DNA from 2 places in the Micromonospora sp. NPDC005291 genome. Region 1 is predicted to be linked to the other one. Evidence: riboswitches for the same ligand, from Rfam matches in the RefSeq annotation. Region 1 holds a riboswitch; the other holds the start of a gene.
The links. A riboswitch is a leader RNA that binds a small molecule or an ion and turns the genes downstream of it on or off. The one in region 1 is predicted to bind thiamine pyrophosphate.

Region 1 (8,468 bases):
CGAGCGGGTCGGCCTGACCACCGTCTACCGCACCCTGCAGGGGCTGGCCGACCTGGGCGAGATCGACGTGATGCGCCCACCAGGCGGCGAGCACCTCTACCGCCGGTGCAGCGAGGGGCACCACCACCACCTGGTCTGCCGGGCCTGCGGGAGCACCGTGGAGGTGGCCGGCCCGGCGGTGGAGAGCTGGGCCGACCGGGTCGCCGCGCAGCACGGCTACGCCGACGTCAGCCACACCCTGGAAATCTTCGGCACCTGCCCGGCCTGCGTCCGCTGACATCCGCGCCCCGCCCGCCATCGACCCGGACCACTCTCGTAGATCGCGCTCGATCAAGGATGTAGTGGCCTCCGGATCACGGCGACACCACTACTTCCTCGATCGAGCACGATCGTGCTGGGTCGATGGTCGGTCGCGCCCCTTTCGGCTGACTTCCACAGCTGCAAGAGTCGGGCCGTTCGTGGCACGCTGTCCGGCGTGAAGATCTACGCCGATCGGTTTCCGACCGCCGCCCGCCAGTTGTTCACCGACCTACTCGTCGTCGCCTGGGTGTACGTCGCGATCCGCGGCGCGCTCTGGCTGCACGACCTGGTGCAGAAGCTCGCCGTCCCGGGGCAGAAGTTGGAGGGCGCCGGTAGTGGGCTCGCCGACAACCTGGGCGAGGCCGGCAGCAAGGTCGGCCGGGTGCCACTGGTCGGCGACGAGCTGACCGCGCCCTTCCAGCGGGCCTCCGACGCCGCCCGGTCACTCGCCGACGCCGGCCGCGACCAGCAGCAACTGGTCGACCAACTCGCCCTCGCCCTCGCCATCGCGGTGCTGATCTTCCCACTCGGCCTGGTGCTCTTCGGTTGGCTGCCGCTGCGGGTCCGGTGGATGCGCAGGGCCTCCTCAGCCGCGAAGCTGGCCGCCGGCCCGGCCGGCCGGGACCTGCTCGCCCTGCGCGCGCTGGCCACCCAGCCACTCGGTCGGCTGACCCGGATCGCTCCGGACGTCGCCGAGGCGTGGCGGCGCGGCGACGACGACACCGTCGACGCCCTGGCCGCGTTGGAGCTGCGCCAACTCGGCCTGCGCGGGAGGGGCCGCTAAGGTCTTCGGGTGTTCTACTTCCTGATCGTCATCGCCGTCCTGCTGCTCGGCTACGCCGCCGTCCTGGTTTCCTTCGTACGGCGGGGTAAGAAGATCCCGCCTGTGGCGTACCTGGTCCTGGCGGGGCTCAACGGTCTGCTCCTGGCCGCGGTGCTGGCCTGGGCTGTCTCCCGCTGACCGGTGCCGTCGACGTCACCACCCGCTTCGCCCGGCGCGGAGTAGCGCCGGCCCGCGCCGGGAGCGGTCACGGCTTCGGTGGGATGCGGCGGCGGACGTCCTCGGCGGTGGACGGGCCGGGCGACCAGCCGGCCACCCAGGGCAGCTCGTCGGACGGGGTGATGACGCCCTCCTCCAGGCTCGCGTAGCGGCCGGCGAGGATCCGCTTCGCGGCGGCGGTGTCGACCGAGTCGGTGTTGTCCCAGAGGGCGGTGAACAGGGCGTCCACCCGCACCCGCGCCTGCCGGCAGAACAGGTCGGCCAGCTCGACGTTCTCCGGTCGGCTGTCCCGTTCGGCGTAGGCCCGGACGCAGACCGCCGACATCGCGAACAACTCGGCGCCGATGTCCACCACCCGGCCCAGGAACGCCTGCTTACGCTCCATCTTTCCCTGCCAGCGGGACATCGCGTAGAACGTCGACCGGGCCAGCTTGCGCGACGACCGTTCCACCTGACGCAGGTGCCCGGCCAGCGGCCCGAACTCGGCGTACGCCGAAGGGCTCTGCCCCCGGCCCACGGCGAGGGTGGGCAGCCACTTCGCGTAGAAGGCGCCGGCTCGGGCGCCGGCCCGAGCCTTGCGGCCCAGCCCCGCCTCCGGGTCGATGATGTCGCCGGCCACCGACAGATGGGCGTCGACCGCCTCCCGGGCGATCAGCAGATGCATGATCTCGGTGGAGCCCTCGAAGATCCGGTTGATCCGCAGGTCGCGCAGCATCTGCTCGACGGCGGCCGGGCGTTCGCCGCGAGCGGCCAGCGAGTCGGCCGTCTCGTAGCCCCGCCCGCCCCGGATCTGGATCAGCTCGTCGGCGATCTTCCAGGCCATCTCGCTGGCGTACAGCTTGACCAGCGCCGCCTCGATCCGGATGTCGTTGCGGTCGTCGTCGGCGAGCAGGCAGCAGAGGTCGAGCATGGTCTCCATGCCGTACGTGGTGGCGGCGACGAAGGAGAGCTTCTGCGCGACCGCCTCGTGCTCGCCCACCGGACGGCCCCACTGGACCCGGTCGGCGGCCCAGTCCCGGGCCACGTTCAACGCCCACTTGCCGGCGCCCACGCACATCGCCGGCAGCGAGAGCCGGCCGGTGTTCAGCGTGGTCAGGGCGATCTTCAGCCCCTTGCCCTCGCCGCCGATGACGTTCTCGGCGGGCACGAACACGTCGTGGAACCGGGTGAGGCTGTTTTCGAGGCCGCGCAGGCCGATGAACTCGTTGCGCCGCTCCACGGTGATGCCCGCGCTGTCGCCGTCCACCACGAACGCGGTGATTCCACCCCGGCGGCCGGCGGTGGCCGGCACCCGGGCCATCACCACCAGCAGGGTGGCCACGATGCCGTTGGTGGCCCAGAGCTTCACCCCGTTGAGCCGGTAGCCGGTGCCGTCCTCGGTCGGCTCGGCGATGGTGGCCAGCCGGGCCGGGTCGGAGCCGACGTCCGGCTCGGTGAGCAGGAACGCGGACACCTCACCGGCGGCGAGCCGGGGCAGGAAGCGCTGCTTCTGCTCGGCGGTGCCGAACATCTTCAGCGGCTGCGGCACCCCGATCGACTGGTGCGCCGAGAGCAACGCGCCGATGGCCGGGCTGACCGAGCCGGCCAGCATCAGCGCCCGGCAGTAGTGCAGGTTGCTCAGCCCGAGCCCGCCGTACTTCCGGTCGATCTTCATGCCGAACGCGCCGAGGTCGGCCAGACCGTGGAACACCGAGTCCGGAATGGACGCGTCCCGCTCGATGGCCGCGCCGTCCACCTCGGAGGCGAGGAAGGCGCGGAACCGACCAAGGAACTCCTCGGCGCGGGCCACGTCGTCTGGATCGGACCGGGGCCACGGGTTGATCAGGTCGAGCCGGAACCGACCGAGGAACAGCTCCTTGCCGAAGCTGGGTCGGTCCCAGGTGGCCTCGCGAGCGGCCTCGGCGACCTGCCGGGCCTCCTTTTCGGAGACCTGCCCGGCTTCCGCCGGCATCGGAGCCGCGGCACCGGCGGTGCTGGGCGCGGCTTCGGAGTCGGGGTTGTCCGGTGCCGGTCGGCCGTCCTGCGTCGTGGTCACGGCTGCCCCCTCGAACCTCGGTGCGGCTGCGTCGGCATGCGCCCTCAACGCCACGCTACCCCCGGGTGTTACCCAGGGGTAGCGCTGCGTGAAGATCGAGTTTGTCGATGCCCGGTGCCGTCAGTTGGCGAGGGTCTCCGGGTCGTCGTCCTCGTCGTCGACGTCGTCCTCACCCCAGCTGCGTCGCGCGAACGGCAGGAGCATCCAGAAGGTGAGGAACCAGAGGCCGGTCAGGGCGCTGAGCAGGAAGGCGATCGGCCGGTCCAGCACGAAGTCGGTGATCAGCAGCACCGAGCTGACCATCGCGATCAGCATGAAGGCGAGGCCACCGGTGGCCATCCGGTGGGCGAACCGCACCAGCTCCGGCTTGCGGCCCTGCCGGAACAGCGCCCGGTGGAACGCCACCGGCGAGATGATCAGTGCCGTGGCGGCGGCCGCGGCGAGCAGCGCAACGATGTAGACATCCCGCTGGAATTCGCTGGTCCTGGTGAACCCGTTGCTGAAGGGCAGGGTGAGCAGGAAGGCGAAGAGGATCTGCACGCCGGTTTGTGCGACCCGCAACTCCTGCAACAGGTCGGCGAAGTTGCGCTGCCAGCGCTGCTTCTCGGTCTCCTTGGACACGCGCTACCTCCGGTGAGACGCTACTGCCGGCGGTCCCGCCCGCCGGCAGCAACGCCAATGCCCCACCCCGCCGAGCGCGAAACAAGTTCACGACATCTCCCCGGCCGCCCGCCGGACGGGTCGCCTCAGGAGCCGCGTCGGATCCGACCCGCGTACCGGGCCTCCAGCGCCGCGTTGTGCGCGTCACCGTCCGGGATGTTCGCCGACAGGTAGACCGGCGGCCGCTCCCCCGCCGCCAGCAACCGCGCCACCACCTCCACGGTGACCTGCTGGGCCAGCAGCGCCGCGGTGATCGAGGAGACCGCACCGACGGCACCGCCGCCGGGAAGCGGCAGCGTCGCGTCACCGTACGGCGCGCCGTTGTCGAGCACCACGTCGGCGAGATCGCTCAGCTTGCGCCCGGACGGGTGGCGGGAGGTCATCCGGCCCGAGTGCTGTGCCGAGGTGATCGCCACCAGCCCGTGGCCGCGCTCCTTGACCAGGCTGGCGAACTCCACCATCGCGCCGTTGACCCCGGAGTTCGAGGCGAGCACGAAGACGTCGGTGGGCCGCACCGGGGCCAGCTCGTAGAGGCGGTGCGCGACGGCCGGGTCCCGTTCCAGCATCGGGCCGAGCCGCTCGGCCGGTTCGCCGCCGAGCAGCACCAGGTCGCGTAGCGCGATCCGGTTGGTCGGCACCAGACCGCCCGCCCGGCCGGCGATCTCCATCGCGAGGGCCTCCGAGTGGCCGGTGCCGAACGCGTGCACCACGCCGTCGGCGCGCACCCCGTCGGCGATCAGGTCGGCAGCTCGTCCCACCGCCTCCCGCTGACTGGCGGCCACCCGGCCGATCGTCTCGGTCACCACGGTCAGATAGTCCTCGGCACTCACCGTCATGCGTCCTCCGTCGTCCGGTTTCGGGCCAGCCAGCGCACCGCGAAGTCGACCGCCGCCCGCTGGCGCATCAACCTGCCGGACCCGACGCCCACCGAGCCGGTGCGAACCGCCCCGGTGGCCTCCAGGTCCGTGCCCAACGCGCCGAAGTCGTCCGCGTCGAGCCGTACGTCCTGCCACCACACCCATTCGCGGCCACCGTCGGCGGTGCGCACCGCGGCACCGATCCGCTCACGGGGCGAGCCCAGGCAGCGGTACTCGGCCAGGTGCAGCGAGGTGCTCGCGGAGTGGTCCACACCGAGCAGCAACACGTCGGCGTCCAGGTCGTAGAGCCGGGCCAGCGGGGAGCCCTCGCCGAGCATGTCGATCAGGGTGTGCCCGGCCACCACCTGCTCGGCGGCCGGCCCGAGCGCGGCGAACGACACCTGCGGATGGGAGCTGCGCATGGCACCGGGCCAGCCGCGGACCGTCTCGGCGAGCACACCCATGTACCGGCTCGGCGTGACCGACGGGTCGAAGCCCGGCATCTCCGAGCGGATCAGCGGCCACCAGTCCGCCGGCACCGGTGGGTTACGCCACTGCGCCGGATCGCTGTTGTCCGGCGTATGGGTGGGCACCACGATCGTGCCGTCCGGGCCCAGCGCGTCGCGCAGGGCGAGCACCACCGCGTGCGGCCCGCCGCTGATGAAGCCCAGCGGACGCAGCGCGGCGTGCACCAGCAGCGTCGCGCCGGGGCGTACGCCCAGCAGGCGCAGCTGCGCGGCGAGGGAGCGCCGGGTGCCCAAGCCGCTGGCGTCCGTCGTCACGGTGGCCCTCCCTCGCTGACCTGCACGGCTCAGGCCGTTCCGCCGGCTCGGGCCAGGATCGCCTCGGCGAGCAGGCCGGGCGCCGCGTCCGGGATCCAGTGACTCACCCCGGTCAGCTGCACGAAGCGGTAGTCCCCGGTGACGTTCGCCGCGCACGCCTCGGCGGCGGTCCGGCCGATGGCGACGTCCCGGTCACTCCAGACGTACGTGGTGGGCACCGCGACCGGGCCGACGGCGGCCAGGTCGGCGCGGGACATCGCCCGGTACCAGTTCAGGGCGACAGTGAGCGCCCCCGGCTCGCGCATCGGGTTGGCGTAGCGGTCCACCCGGGACGCGTCGCCCACCCCACCGAGCAGCTTGCGCAGCGCGGTCGCGTTCCAGGCCAGCAGCACCTTCTCCGCCTTGCCCGGCTTGCGGAACAGCGCAATGTACGACGAGCGGGCCTTCTGCTGACCGTCGGTGGCCAGGGCGTGCGCCATGGCCGCCGGATGCGGCACGGACACCCCGGTCAGCGTGCGGACCCGATCGGGGTGCTGGGCAGCCACCGCCCAGGCCACGATCGCGCCCCAGTCGTGGCCGACCAGGTGCACGGCGTCCAACCCGAGGGCGTCGAGCACGGCCACGACATCGGCGACCAGCTCGGGAATCCGGTAGTCGGCTACCGCCGTCGGCCGGGCGCCCGGCGAGTATCCGCGCTGGTCCAGCGCGTACGTGCGCAGCCCGCCCGCGTGCAGCGCCGGCACCACGTCGTCCCATTCGCCGCTGTGCTGAGGGAAACCGTGCAGCAGCAGGACGGGTACGCCGTCCGCAGGACCGCCGGTTGTTACCTCGAACGTGAAACCTCGCGCGTCGACCCGCATGATCGGAAGCGTACCCAGCCGACGACGAGCCGGGTGCTCCCCGCAGGTCAGGCGGATGCCCTCCTGGGCCAGCAGCCCGGTCGGTGCTAGCGTCAGCGAGACAACTTCACATCCGACAGGGGAGCGCACAGCGCTGAGAGTGCGGGCACGCCCGCAGACCCTCGAACCTGATCTGGGTAATGCCAGCGCAGGGAGTTCGGTCGACCTCCAGCCGCGCCGCCGTCCGGTGCCACCGGGCGTGCGGCGTGCGTCTTCTCCTGGTTCTTGTCACTTGAACTGGGAGCAAACATGGACAACACCACCAACCGTTGGCGGACCATCGACATCGTGGTCGCCTCGGTGATCGCGGTCGCCTTCGGCGTCATCTTCTGGGCCTGGGGCCTGATCTGGAGTGCCACCGAGGGTGCGTTCGCCTTCTTCCCGCCGGCGCAGACGCTGCTCTACGGCGTCTGGCTGATGCCGGCCGTGATCGGCGGTCTGGTCATCCGCAAGCCCGGCGCCGCGCTCTACTGCGAGACGGTGGCCGCGGTCCTCTCCGCGCTGCTGGGCAGCCAGTGGGCCGGCACGGTGATCCCGCAGGGCATCGTGCAGGGCATCGGGGCCGAGTTGGCGTTCGCCGCCTTCCGGTACCGGTCGTTCCGCCTGCCGACCGCAGTGCTGGCCGGCGCGTTGACCGGTCTCAGCGCCGCGCTGTTCGACTTCTTCATCTGGAACGTCGACTACGCGCTGACCGACTACCGCATCCCGTACGCGCTGCTCACCATCGTCAGCGCCACCGTGATCGCCGGTGCCGGCGGCTGGTTGCTGACCCAGGCCCTGGCCAAGACCGGCGTCCTGGACCGCTTCCCGGTAGCCCGGGACCGCGCCCTGATCTGACCCACCTGGCCGCGTTGATCAAGAGGTTTTCGTCAACGGGAAGCGATTTTCTGACGCGAACCTCTTGATCAACGAACGGGATGCGGCCGGCGGGGACCGGGTGGGGGCGAGAGGGAATGGGGGTGGGGGTTGGTGGGCGGGGTACTGCTGCGGGGGTTCGGGTGGCGGCACGCTGGGCGGCGTAACTGGGCTGTGCGCGGGGTTGATCTGCGGGTCGAGGCTGGGGAGCGGGTTCTGCTGCTCGGGCCTTCGGGGGCCGGCAAGAGCACCCTGCTCAGCGCGCTGGCCGGGCTGCTGCCTGAGGACTCCGGCGAGCAGGAGGGCACCGTCGAGATCGACGGGCTCGACCCGCGCAAGGGGCGCGAACGGGTCGGCATCGTCTTCCAGGACCCGGAGACCCAACTGGTGATGGCCCGCTGCGGTGACGACGTCGCGTTCGGCCTGGAGAACCGGGGCGTTCCGGCCGACGAGATCTGGCCCCGGGTGGACGAGGCACTGCGCCGGGTCGGCTTCCCGTACTCCCGGGACCGCAACACCGCCGCGCTCTCCGGCGGCGAGCAGCAACGCCTCGCCCTGGCCGGCGCGCTGGCCCTGCGCCCCGCCCTGCTGCTGCTCGACGAGCCGACCGCCAACCTCGATCCCGCCGGTGCCGACCTGGTCCGGCAGGCCGTGGCCGGCGCACTGGACGCCGACACCACGCTGATCCTGGTCGAACACCGGGTGACCGAGGCACTGCCGCTGGTCGACCGGGTGGTCGTCCTGGAGCCGGGCGGCGGCGTCCGAGCGGACGGTACGCCGGCGGCGGTCTTCGCCGCACACGGTGCCACCCTGGCCGCCGAGGGCGTGTGGGTGCCCGGTCACCCGGTCGCGCCCCGGCCGGCCACCGCCGCTCCCGAAGAACTCCTGCTCACCGCCGACCGGCTCGGCCTGCCGCCCCGGCTGGGCTCCACCGACCTGGGGGTACGCGCCGGCGAGGCACTCGCCGTACGCGGACCCAACGGCGCCGGCAAGTCCACCCTGGCGTTGCTGCTCGGCGGGCTCCTCCGTCCGGGCACCGGAAGGGTCACCGCGTCCGCCGAGCTGGCCGGGCCGGATCAC
Region 2 (8,468 bases), on a different contig from region 1:
CGCGGTGTTGCCCACGGTGACCGGCACGTTGGCCACCGCGGTACGGCCCTTCGGGTTGGTGACGGTGAGTTGGGCGGTGAAGCTGCCCGCCGTCGCGTACGTGTGCGTCGGGTTGGCCTCGGTCGAGGTCTGCCCGTCGCCGAAGGTCCAGGCGTAGGTGAGCGTGCCACCGTCCGGGTCGCGAGAGCCGGCGCTGGAGAAGGTGACCGTCAACGGGGCGGGCCCCGAGGTCGGGGTGGCGGCCGCCACCGCGATGGGCGCGCGGTCACCGGCGGTGTAGTCGATCCGGTAGATGCCGGAGTCGTCGTTGTTGCCGCCGAAGCCAGTGCCCCACTCGATCAGGTACAGCGCGCCGTCCGGGCCGAACTCGAAGTCCATCGGCCGGACCATGCTCATCCCGGTGAGCAACTGGTTGATGTCCACCAACGACTTACCGTCGGCGGTCAGCTGCATCGTGTACATCTTCGACTGGTTCCACTCGCCGAGCAGCGCCTTGCCGTCGTAGTAGGCCGGCCACTTGCGGTTGGAGTTGAGGTCCGCGTCGTACCGGTAGACCGGGCCGCCCATCGGGGCGCCGCCGCCGCCGATCTCCGGGTACCGCGCGTCACCGGCGTACCCGTAGTCGACGGTCGCCGGAACGACCGGCGGGAGGTTGGTCAGGCCGGTGTTGTTGGGCGAGTTGTTCACCGGCGCCGCGCAGTCGAACTTCGCGCCGCTCGGGCCGGACGGGAACGTGTAGTCGTTGTACGCCTCGTTCGTCCCCGTGCAGTACGGCCAGCCGTAGTTGCCGGGGGTGACGACGTTCCACTCGACCAGGCCCCGTGGGCCCCGGGTCGGGTTGTCCGCGTTGGCGTCCGGGCCGTAGTCCGCGACGTACAGCGTGTTGGTCTTCGGGTCCGTGCCGATCCGGAACGGGTTGCGGAAGCCCATCGCGTAGATCTCGGGACGGGTCTTCTCGGTGCCCGGCGCGAAGAGGTTGCCCGATGGGACGGTGTACGTCCCGTCGTCCTCCGGGTGGATCCGGATCACCTTGCCGCGCAGGTCGTTGGTGTTGGCGGAGGTGCGCTGCGAGTCGTAGTCCTGGCGGCCCGGCCGCTCGTCGAGCGGCGAGTACGCGCTCGACTCGAACGGGTTGGTGTTGTCACCGGTGGCCAGGTAGAGGTTGCCCGCGCCGTCGAAGGTCATGCTGCCGCCGGCGTGGCAGCAGGTGTTGCGCTGGGTGTCGACCCGCAGCACCTGCTTCTCACTGGCCGGGTCGATGGTGTCGCCGGTCACGGTGAACCGGGACAGCAGGTTGCGGGTGACCCCGTCGTTCGGGGCGTAGTAGAGATACACCCACTTGTTGGTGGCGAAGCCCGGGTCGAGCCGGATGCCGATGAGGCCGTCCTCGTTGCCGGTGAAGACGTCCAGGTCGACGGCGGTGACGGTGCTGCCGGTGTCCGGCTTGACGATCTGCACGCGACCGTCGCGCTCGATGTAGAAGACCCGCCCGTCGGGGGCGATGTCCAGCTCCATCGGGTTGCTGGTGTTGCTGTCCAGCGTGACCTTCTCGAAGTTCGCGGTCTTCGAGGCGCCGCAGTCGCCAGCCGCGACACCGGCCGCGGTCTGGATGCCACCGAGCAGGTGGGAGAGGAACTCGGGCTCGGCGTACGACTCCCGGGTGTGCCCGCCTCCGGTGTACCAGGATCGGCCACCGTCGAAGTCCTGGCACCAGGCGATCGGGTGGTCGGCACCCATCGCGCCGGCCCCCGCGGTGTAGCTCTTCTCGTCCAGGCTGGCCAGCACGTGCACGTCCGGCCGGGGGTTGGTCTGGTAGTTGTACCACTCGTCGAACCGGGACCAGCGGTCCGGCAGCTCGGCCGTGGACGGGTGGGCGTGGTCCTCCACCTTGACCGTGGCCTGCTGGTTCGCCGGGTGGTTGGCGAAGTACGCGCCGACCAGATCGCCGTACCAGGCCCAGCTGTACTCGGTGTCCGACGCGGCGTGGATGCCGACGTAACCGCCACCGGCACGGACGTAGCGCTCGAACGCCGCCTGCTGCTCGGCGTCGAGGACGTCACCGGTGGTGGAGAGCCAGATCACCGCCTTGTACTTCGCCAGGTTGGCGTCGCTGAATGCGGCGCCGTCCTCGGAGTTGTCCACGGTGAATCCGTTGGCGGCACCGAGCTGTTGGATGGCGGCGACCCCGGTGGGGATGGAGTCGTGCCGGAAGCCGGCGGTCTTGGAGAAGACGAGGACGGAGAAGGGATCGTCGGCGGCCTTTGCCGGCTTCGGCACCACCTGGGTGACCGGGGCTGCGGCGGGCGCCTCTCGCGGGGGGACCTGCGCGGCGGCCGGAGCCGCCTGCGCGGGCATGCCGAACAGGGTCGTCGAGGCGACAGCCAGGGAGATCAGAGTCGCGGTGATGGGTACGCGGGCACGACGAGAACGGGGCACGCCGCCTCCTATGTCGCAGTGGACAGGGATCGCGGGGCCGGCTCGCCGAAGACCGTCCCGGATGGAGCCGGTGGTGACACCGTGCCAGGGTGCCCACACCAGCATTTTGTCGAATCGCTAAACAAATTAATTCGACTTGCTCAATGTCGGGCAAGATGCGGGCGGGTAACGGTTCTGCAACGGCAGGCGACAAACCGATCAGGACCACATGAAGTGCCCCAGGTTTCTCGCTCTTTTCGGCGCGGCCCGGCCCACCGGCCGCCGCCGAACCACGCCTTGGCAGACCGGCGGATCTGTCGTACGGTGACACGCAAGTAACCCACGGGAGTCCGGTGTACCGGGCTGAGAGGGGGGCTGACAGCCCCCGACCGTCGAACCTGATCCGGGTAATGCCGGCGCAGGGAGGAGCGTTGCCGTGCCGTCCCTAGGACGACTGCATCTGATCACCGACACCCGACCGGGGCGGGACCCACTCACCGTGGTCCGGGCCGCCCTCACGGCGGCCCGCGCCGACCTCGTGGTGCAGGTCCGGGTCGAGGATTCCGCCACCGACCGCGAGGCGTACGACCTGGCCCGGCGGGTGCTGGCGCTCTGCACGCCGTACGGGGCGACCTGCCTGGTCAACGACCGGTTGCACGTGGCGCTGGCAGTGGGCGCCGCCGGCGGGCACGTCGGAGCGGACGACCTGCCGGTCGCCGCCGCCCGCCGGGTGCTCGGCCCCACCGGCGTGCTGGGAGCCACCGCCCGCGCGCCGGGAACGGCGACCGAGGCCGTCACGGCGGGCGCCAGCTACCTGGGCGTCGGGCCGTGCCACACCACCAGCACCAAGTCCGGCCTGCCGGACCCGATCGGCGCCGCGGGGGTACGCGCGGTCACCGATGCCGTCGACGTGCCGGTCATCGCGATCGGCGGAGTGACCGCCGCCCGGGTGCCGGCTCTCCGAGCCGCCGGGGCGTACGGCGTGGCGGTCGTCGGTGCCCTCTCCGCTGCCGCCGACCCGGCGCGGGCGACCGCCGAGCTGATCGAGGCCCTGACGTGCTGACCGGCCGGTTCCCGTCACCGCGATCGAGCGACCGGGCCCGGCCGGACGTGGCGGTGGTGGGGGCGGGGCCGATCGGGCTGGCGATCGCCTGGCGCTGCGCCGCCCGTGGGCTGCGGGTGGCGGTGCACGATCCGGCGTCCGGCTCGGGGGCGTCGGCGGTGGCCGCCGGCATGCTCTCCCCGGTCGCCGAGGCGTACTTCGGTGAGCGGCAGCTGACCGGACTGCTGCTGGCGTCCGCCGCCCGCTGGCCGGAGTTCGCCGCCGAGCTGGCCGAGGCGACCGGCGCCGAGATTGGCTACCGCACCGAGGGCACCCTGATGGTCGGGCTGACCAGCGACGACCTGGCCGAGGCCCGCCGGCTCTGGGCGTACCAGCAGGGTTTGGGCCTGCCCGTGACCCCTCTGCGCCCCAGCGAGCTGCGCGACCGCGAGCCGGCGCTCGCCCCACGGGTGCGCGGCGGCGCGCTCGCGCCCACCGACCACCAGGTCGACCCCCGATTGCTGGTGCCCGCGCTGCGGACGGCCGCGCAGCGGGCCGGCGCGGTGCTCGTACCGCAAGCGGTTCACCACCTGTCCGACGTGGACGCACGGATCACCGTGGTCGCCGCCGGCTGCGGGGCCGCCGCACTCACCAGCCTGCCCGTGCGGCCGGTGAAGGGCCAGATCCTCCGGCTACGCGCGCCCGATGGCGGCGCGCCGGGCTTCCGACACGTGATCCGGGGGTACGCCGACGGCGAACCCGTCTACCTGGTGCCCCGCGCCGACGGCGAGGTCGTGCTCGGCGCGACGGTCGAGGAGCGGCCGGACACCACGGTCACCGCCGGTGCCGTGCAGCGCCTGCTCCGCGCCGGCGTCGACCTGCTGCCCGAGCTGGCCGAGTACGACCTGGTCGAGGCGATCGCCGGGCTGCGCCCGGGCACCCCGGACAACGCGCCCATCCTCGGGCCGCTGCCCGGCCGGCCCGACGTCCTGGCCGCCACCGGGCACCACCGGCACGGCATCGTGCTCACCCCGATCACCGCCGACCTGATCGCCGACCTGGTGCTCACCGGCGTACCCGACCCGCTGCTCGCGCCCTTCGGGCCCGAACGGTTCCCTGCCGGCGCTACGGCCGGGTCTGGTGCGGCCGGGCCTGGTGCGGCCGGGTCGGGCGGACCTGAACCGACGATGGAGGGGGACCGGTGGAGTTGACGGTGAACGGGGCCGGACGCAGCGTCCCCGGTGGTGCGTCGGTGGCGGACCTGGTCCGCGAGATGGTGCCTGAGCAGCGTGGGGTGGCGGTCGCGGTCAACGGCGAGGTGGTTCCCCGGGCAGCATGGCCGGCCACGGTGCTGCGCGACGGCGACCTGGTCGAGGTGCTCACCGCGGCGCAGGGCGGGTGAGCGGCGTGCCCTTCGAGCTGGGTGGGGTGACGTTCACCTCGCGGTTGATCCTCGGCACCGGCGGCGCCGCGAACCTGCACGTGCTGGAGCAGGCGATCCGGGCCTCCGGCACCGAGCTGGTCACCCTCGCGCTGCGCCGGGTGGGCACGGCACCGGGCTCAACCGGCGGCCTGCTGGAGCTGCTGGACCGGTGCGGGGTACGGCTGCTGCCGAACACCGCCGGCTGCCACACCGCGACCGAGGCGGTGAAGGTGGCCCGGCTGACCCGGGACGCGTTCGACACCGAATGGATCAAGCTGGAGGTGATCGGCGACGAGCGGACGCTGCTGCCCGACGGGGTGGAGCTGCTGCGCGCCGCCGAGGAGCTGGTCGCCGACGGTTTCACCGTCCTGCCGTACACCAGCGACGACCCGGTGCTCGCCCGCCGGCTCGCCGACGTGGGCTGCGCCGCGGTGATGCCAGCCGGCTCACCGATCGGTTCGGGGCTCGGCATCGGCAACCCGCACCACATCCGGCTCATCCGTCAGGGTGTGGACGTGCCGGTGATCCTCGACGCCGGCATCGGCACCGCCTCCGACGCGGCCCTGGCCATGGAGTTGGGCTGCGACGCGGTGCTGCTGGCGAGCGCGGTAACCCGGGCCGCGGACCCGGTGGCGATGGCGACCGCGATGCGCTACGCCGTCGAGGCGGGCCAGCTGGCCGCAGGTGCCGGCCGGATCGCCCGTCGCTTCCACGCGCTTGCCTCCACCTCGGACGAGGGGAGACCCGACCTGTGACCCCCACCCCACCCCCGTCGGGCGTCGTGGTGTTGACGGATCGGCTGATGGCACGGAGAGGGCTTGAACTGGTCGTGGCGAGGGCTGTGGCCGGGGGAGTGCGCTGGGTGGTGCTGCGGGAGAAGGACCTGCCCCGCGCCGAGCGCGCCGCCCTCGCGGCCGACCTGCGCGCGATCCTCGTCGACGTCGGCGGAACCCTCATCGTGGCCGGCCCCGACCCGCTCGACGGCGATGCCGTCCACCTGCCCGCCGCCGGCCCGTACCCGCCGCCGACCCACGCGCTCGTCGGCCGCTCCTGCCACGACCACACCGAGCTGGACCGGATCACCACCGAGCACTACGCCACCGTCTCCCCGGTCTACCCCACCAGGACAAAACCCGGCTACGGCCCACCCCTCGGACCAAGCGGCCTGCAAAAGCTGGTCGAGACCAGGCCCGTACCGGTGCTGGCGCTCGGCGGAGTGGAAACACCAGAACAGGTAACGGCCTGCGTCCAAGCAGGAGCCACCGGAGTAGCAGTGCTGGGCGCACTCATGCGAGCCCAAGACCCGTGTGCGGTAGCCGCCACCCTGACCAGCGCCTATGCCGAGGCGGTCACCCCTGAGCATCTCCAAGCCCGCCGGAGGCACCCAGGTCCCCACGACGGGGGCTGCGGCCGACCGTGCCCACGCAGGGATCAAGCCTGACCGCCCGGAGTGGGCACGGTCGGCCGCAGCCCCAAACCGCAACCAGAAACGGCCCGCCGCACCCCCCAACCGCAACCAAAGAGGAAAGATGACCCCGCGCACACTCCTCACCATCGCCGGCTCGGACTCCGGCGGCGGCGCAGGCATCCAGGCCGACCTCAAGGTCTTCGCCGCGCTGGGCGCGTACGGCACCAGCGTCCTCACGGCGGTCACCGCGCAGAACACCCGGGGTGTCGACGCCGTCCTGCCGCTGCCCCCGCGCACGGTCACCGAGCAGCTGGACAGCGTGCTCACCGACTTCACGGTCTGCGCGGTCAAGACGGGGATGCTCGGCACCCCGGCGGTGGCCGACGTGGTGGCCGAGGCGGCACGGGATGGCCGGCTGCCCCAGCTCGTCGTCGACCCGGTGCTGGTCGCCACCAGTGGTCACCGGCTCGGCGTGGTGGGCGCGGTGGAGCGGCTGCTGCCGTACGCCAGGGTGGCGACGCCGAACTGCGCGGAGGCCGCGGCCATCACCGGGCACCCGGTGGACGACGTGGCCGGGATGGTCGTGGCCGCCGAGGCCCTCGGAGCCGGCGGTCCGGAGTACGTCGTGGTCACCGGCGGCGACCTGGACGGGGGAGAGGCGGTCGACGTGCTGCACGGCGACGGAGTCACCACCCTGTTGCGCGCCCCGCGGGTGGCCACCCGGCACACCCACGGCACCGGGTGCTCGTTCTCGGCTGCGGTCGCCGTGCGGCTCGCGCTGGGCGATCCGGTGCCGGTGGCGGTCGGGGCCGCCAAGGAGTACGTGCTCCGTGCGCTGACCGGCGCGCGGGGTTGGGAGCTGGGCGCGGGCCGCGGGCCGCTGAACCACTTCGGCTGGTCCGCTTGATCACCAGGGAGGCTGTCATGCACGCACGAGGCAAGGTGTACGTCGAGGGGTCGCGGCCTGATGTCCGGGTTCCGTTCGCCGAGGTGCCGCTGACCGGAGACCATCCGCCGGTACGGCTCTACGACACGTCCGGCCCCGGTTCCGACCCGGAGGTGGGGCTGCCGCCGTTGCGCGGGCCGTGGATCGCCGAGCGGGGTGACGTGGCACCGGTGCGAGGGGCGGGTACGCCGCTCGCCGGGGCGGACGGTCGCCGGCCCACGCAGCTCGCGTACGCGCGGGCCGGTGTGGTGACGCCGGAGATGGAGTTCGTGGCGATCCGGGAGAACGTCGACCCGGAACTCGTGCGGGCCGAGATCGCCGCCGGCCGGGCGGTGCTGCCGCTCAACGTGAACCACCCGGAGTGCGAGCCGGCGATCATCGGTAAGGCGTTCCTGGTCAAGGTGAACGCCAACATCGGCACCTCGGCGGTCAGCTCGTCGGTCGCCGAGGAGGTGGAGAAGCTGACCTGGGCCACCCGCTGGGGTGCGGACACCGTGATGGACCTGTCCACCGGCAAGCGGATCCACGAGACCCGCGAGGCGATCGTGCGGAACTCCCCGGTGCCGATCGGGACGGTGCCGATCTACCAGGCGCTGGAGAAGGTCGGCGGCGACCCGGTGAAGCTGAGCTGGGAGGTGTTCCGGGAAACCGTCATCGAGCAGGCCGAGCAGGGCGTGGACTACATGACGGTGCACGCCGGGGTCCTCCTGTCGTACGTGCCGCTGGCCGTGGACCGGGTGACGGGCATCGTCTCCCGAGGCGGTTCGATCATGGCGGCCTGGTGCCTGGCGCACCACGAGGAGAACTTCCTCTACACCAACTTCGCGGAGCTGTGTTCGCTGCTCGCGCAGTACGACGTGACGTTCTCCCTGGGCGACGGGCTGCGCCCCGGCTCCATCGCGGACGCCAACGACGAGGCACAGTTCGCCGAGCTGCGCACCCTTGGCGAGCTCACGAAGGTCGCCTGGGCGTACGACGTCCAGGTGATGATCGAGGGTCCGGGGCACGTGCCGATGCACAAGATCAAGGAAAACGTGGACCTCCAGCAGGAGTGGTGCCACGAGGCGCCCTTCTACACGCTCGGCCCGCTGACCACCGACATCGCGCCGGCGTACGACCACATCACCTCGGCGATCGGCGCCGCGATGATCGGAATGTTCGGCACCGCGATGCTCTGCTACGTCACCCCGAAGGAGCACCTCGGCCTGCCGGACCGTGACGATGTGAAGGCGGG

Region 2: linked by a shared signal. The riboswitch ahead of thiE (thiamine phosphate synthase) and the one ahead of ABZT18_RS31510 (ECF transporter S component) in region 1 are both predicted to bind thiamine pyrophosphate.

Annotation. Positions count from the first base shown of each region.
Region 1 is NZ_JBEXGR010000045.1:5,539-14,006, reverse strand. Features, by position in the region: gene ABZT18_RS31550 (Fur family transcriptional regulator) at 1-277, shown strand, start outside; gene ABZT18_RS31545 (hypothetical protein) at 476-1,084, shown strand; gene ABZT18_RS31540 (hypothetical protein) at 1,094-1,261, shown strand; gene ABZT18_RS31535 (acyl-CoA dehydrogenase family protein) at 1,329-3,251, opposite strand; gene ABZT18_RS31530 (DUF6328 family protein) at 3,456-3,956, opposite strand; gene ABZT18_RS31525 (SIS domain-containing protein) at 4,082-4,831, opposite strand; gene ABZT18_RS31520 (AAC(3) family N-acetyltransferase) at 4,828-5,634, opposite strand; gene ABZT18_RS31515 (alpha/beta fold hydrolase) at 5,664-6,494, opposite strand; TPP riboswitch at 6,602-6,706, shown strand; gene ABZT18_RS31510 (ECF transporter S component) at 6,783-7,370, shown strand; gene ABZT18_RS31505 (ABC transporter ATP-binding protein) at 7,503-8,468, shown strand, end outside.
Region 2 is NZ_JBEXGR010000003.1:410,995-419,462, reverse strand. Features, by position in the region: gene ABZT18_RS06375 (ThuA domain-containing protein) at 1-2,436, opposite strand, end outside; TPP riboswitch at 2,748-2,857, shown strand; gene thiE (thiamine phosphate synthase) at 2,852-3,478, shown strand; gene thiO (glycine oxidase ThiO) at 3,475-4,668, shown strand; gene thiS (sulfur carrier protein ThiS) at 4,659-4,859, shown strand; gene ABZT18_RS06355 (thiazole synthase) at 4,856-5,635, shown strand; gene ABZT18_RS06350 (thiamine phosphate synthase) at 5,683-6,321, shown strand; gene thiD (bifunctional hydroxymethylpyrimidine kinase/phosphomethylpyrimidine kinase) at 6,410-7,195, shown strand; gene thiC (phosphomethylpyrimidine synthase ThiC) at 7,213-8,468, shown strand, end outside.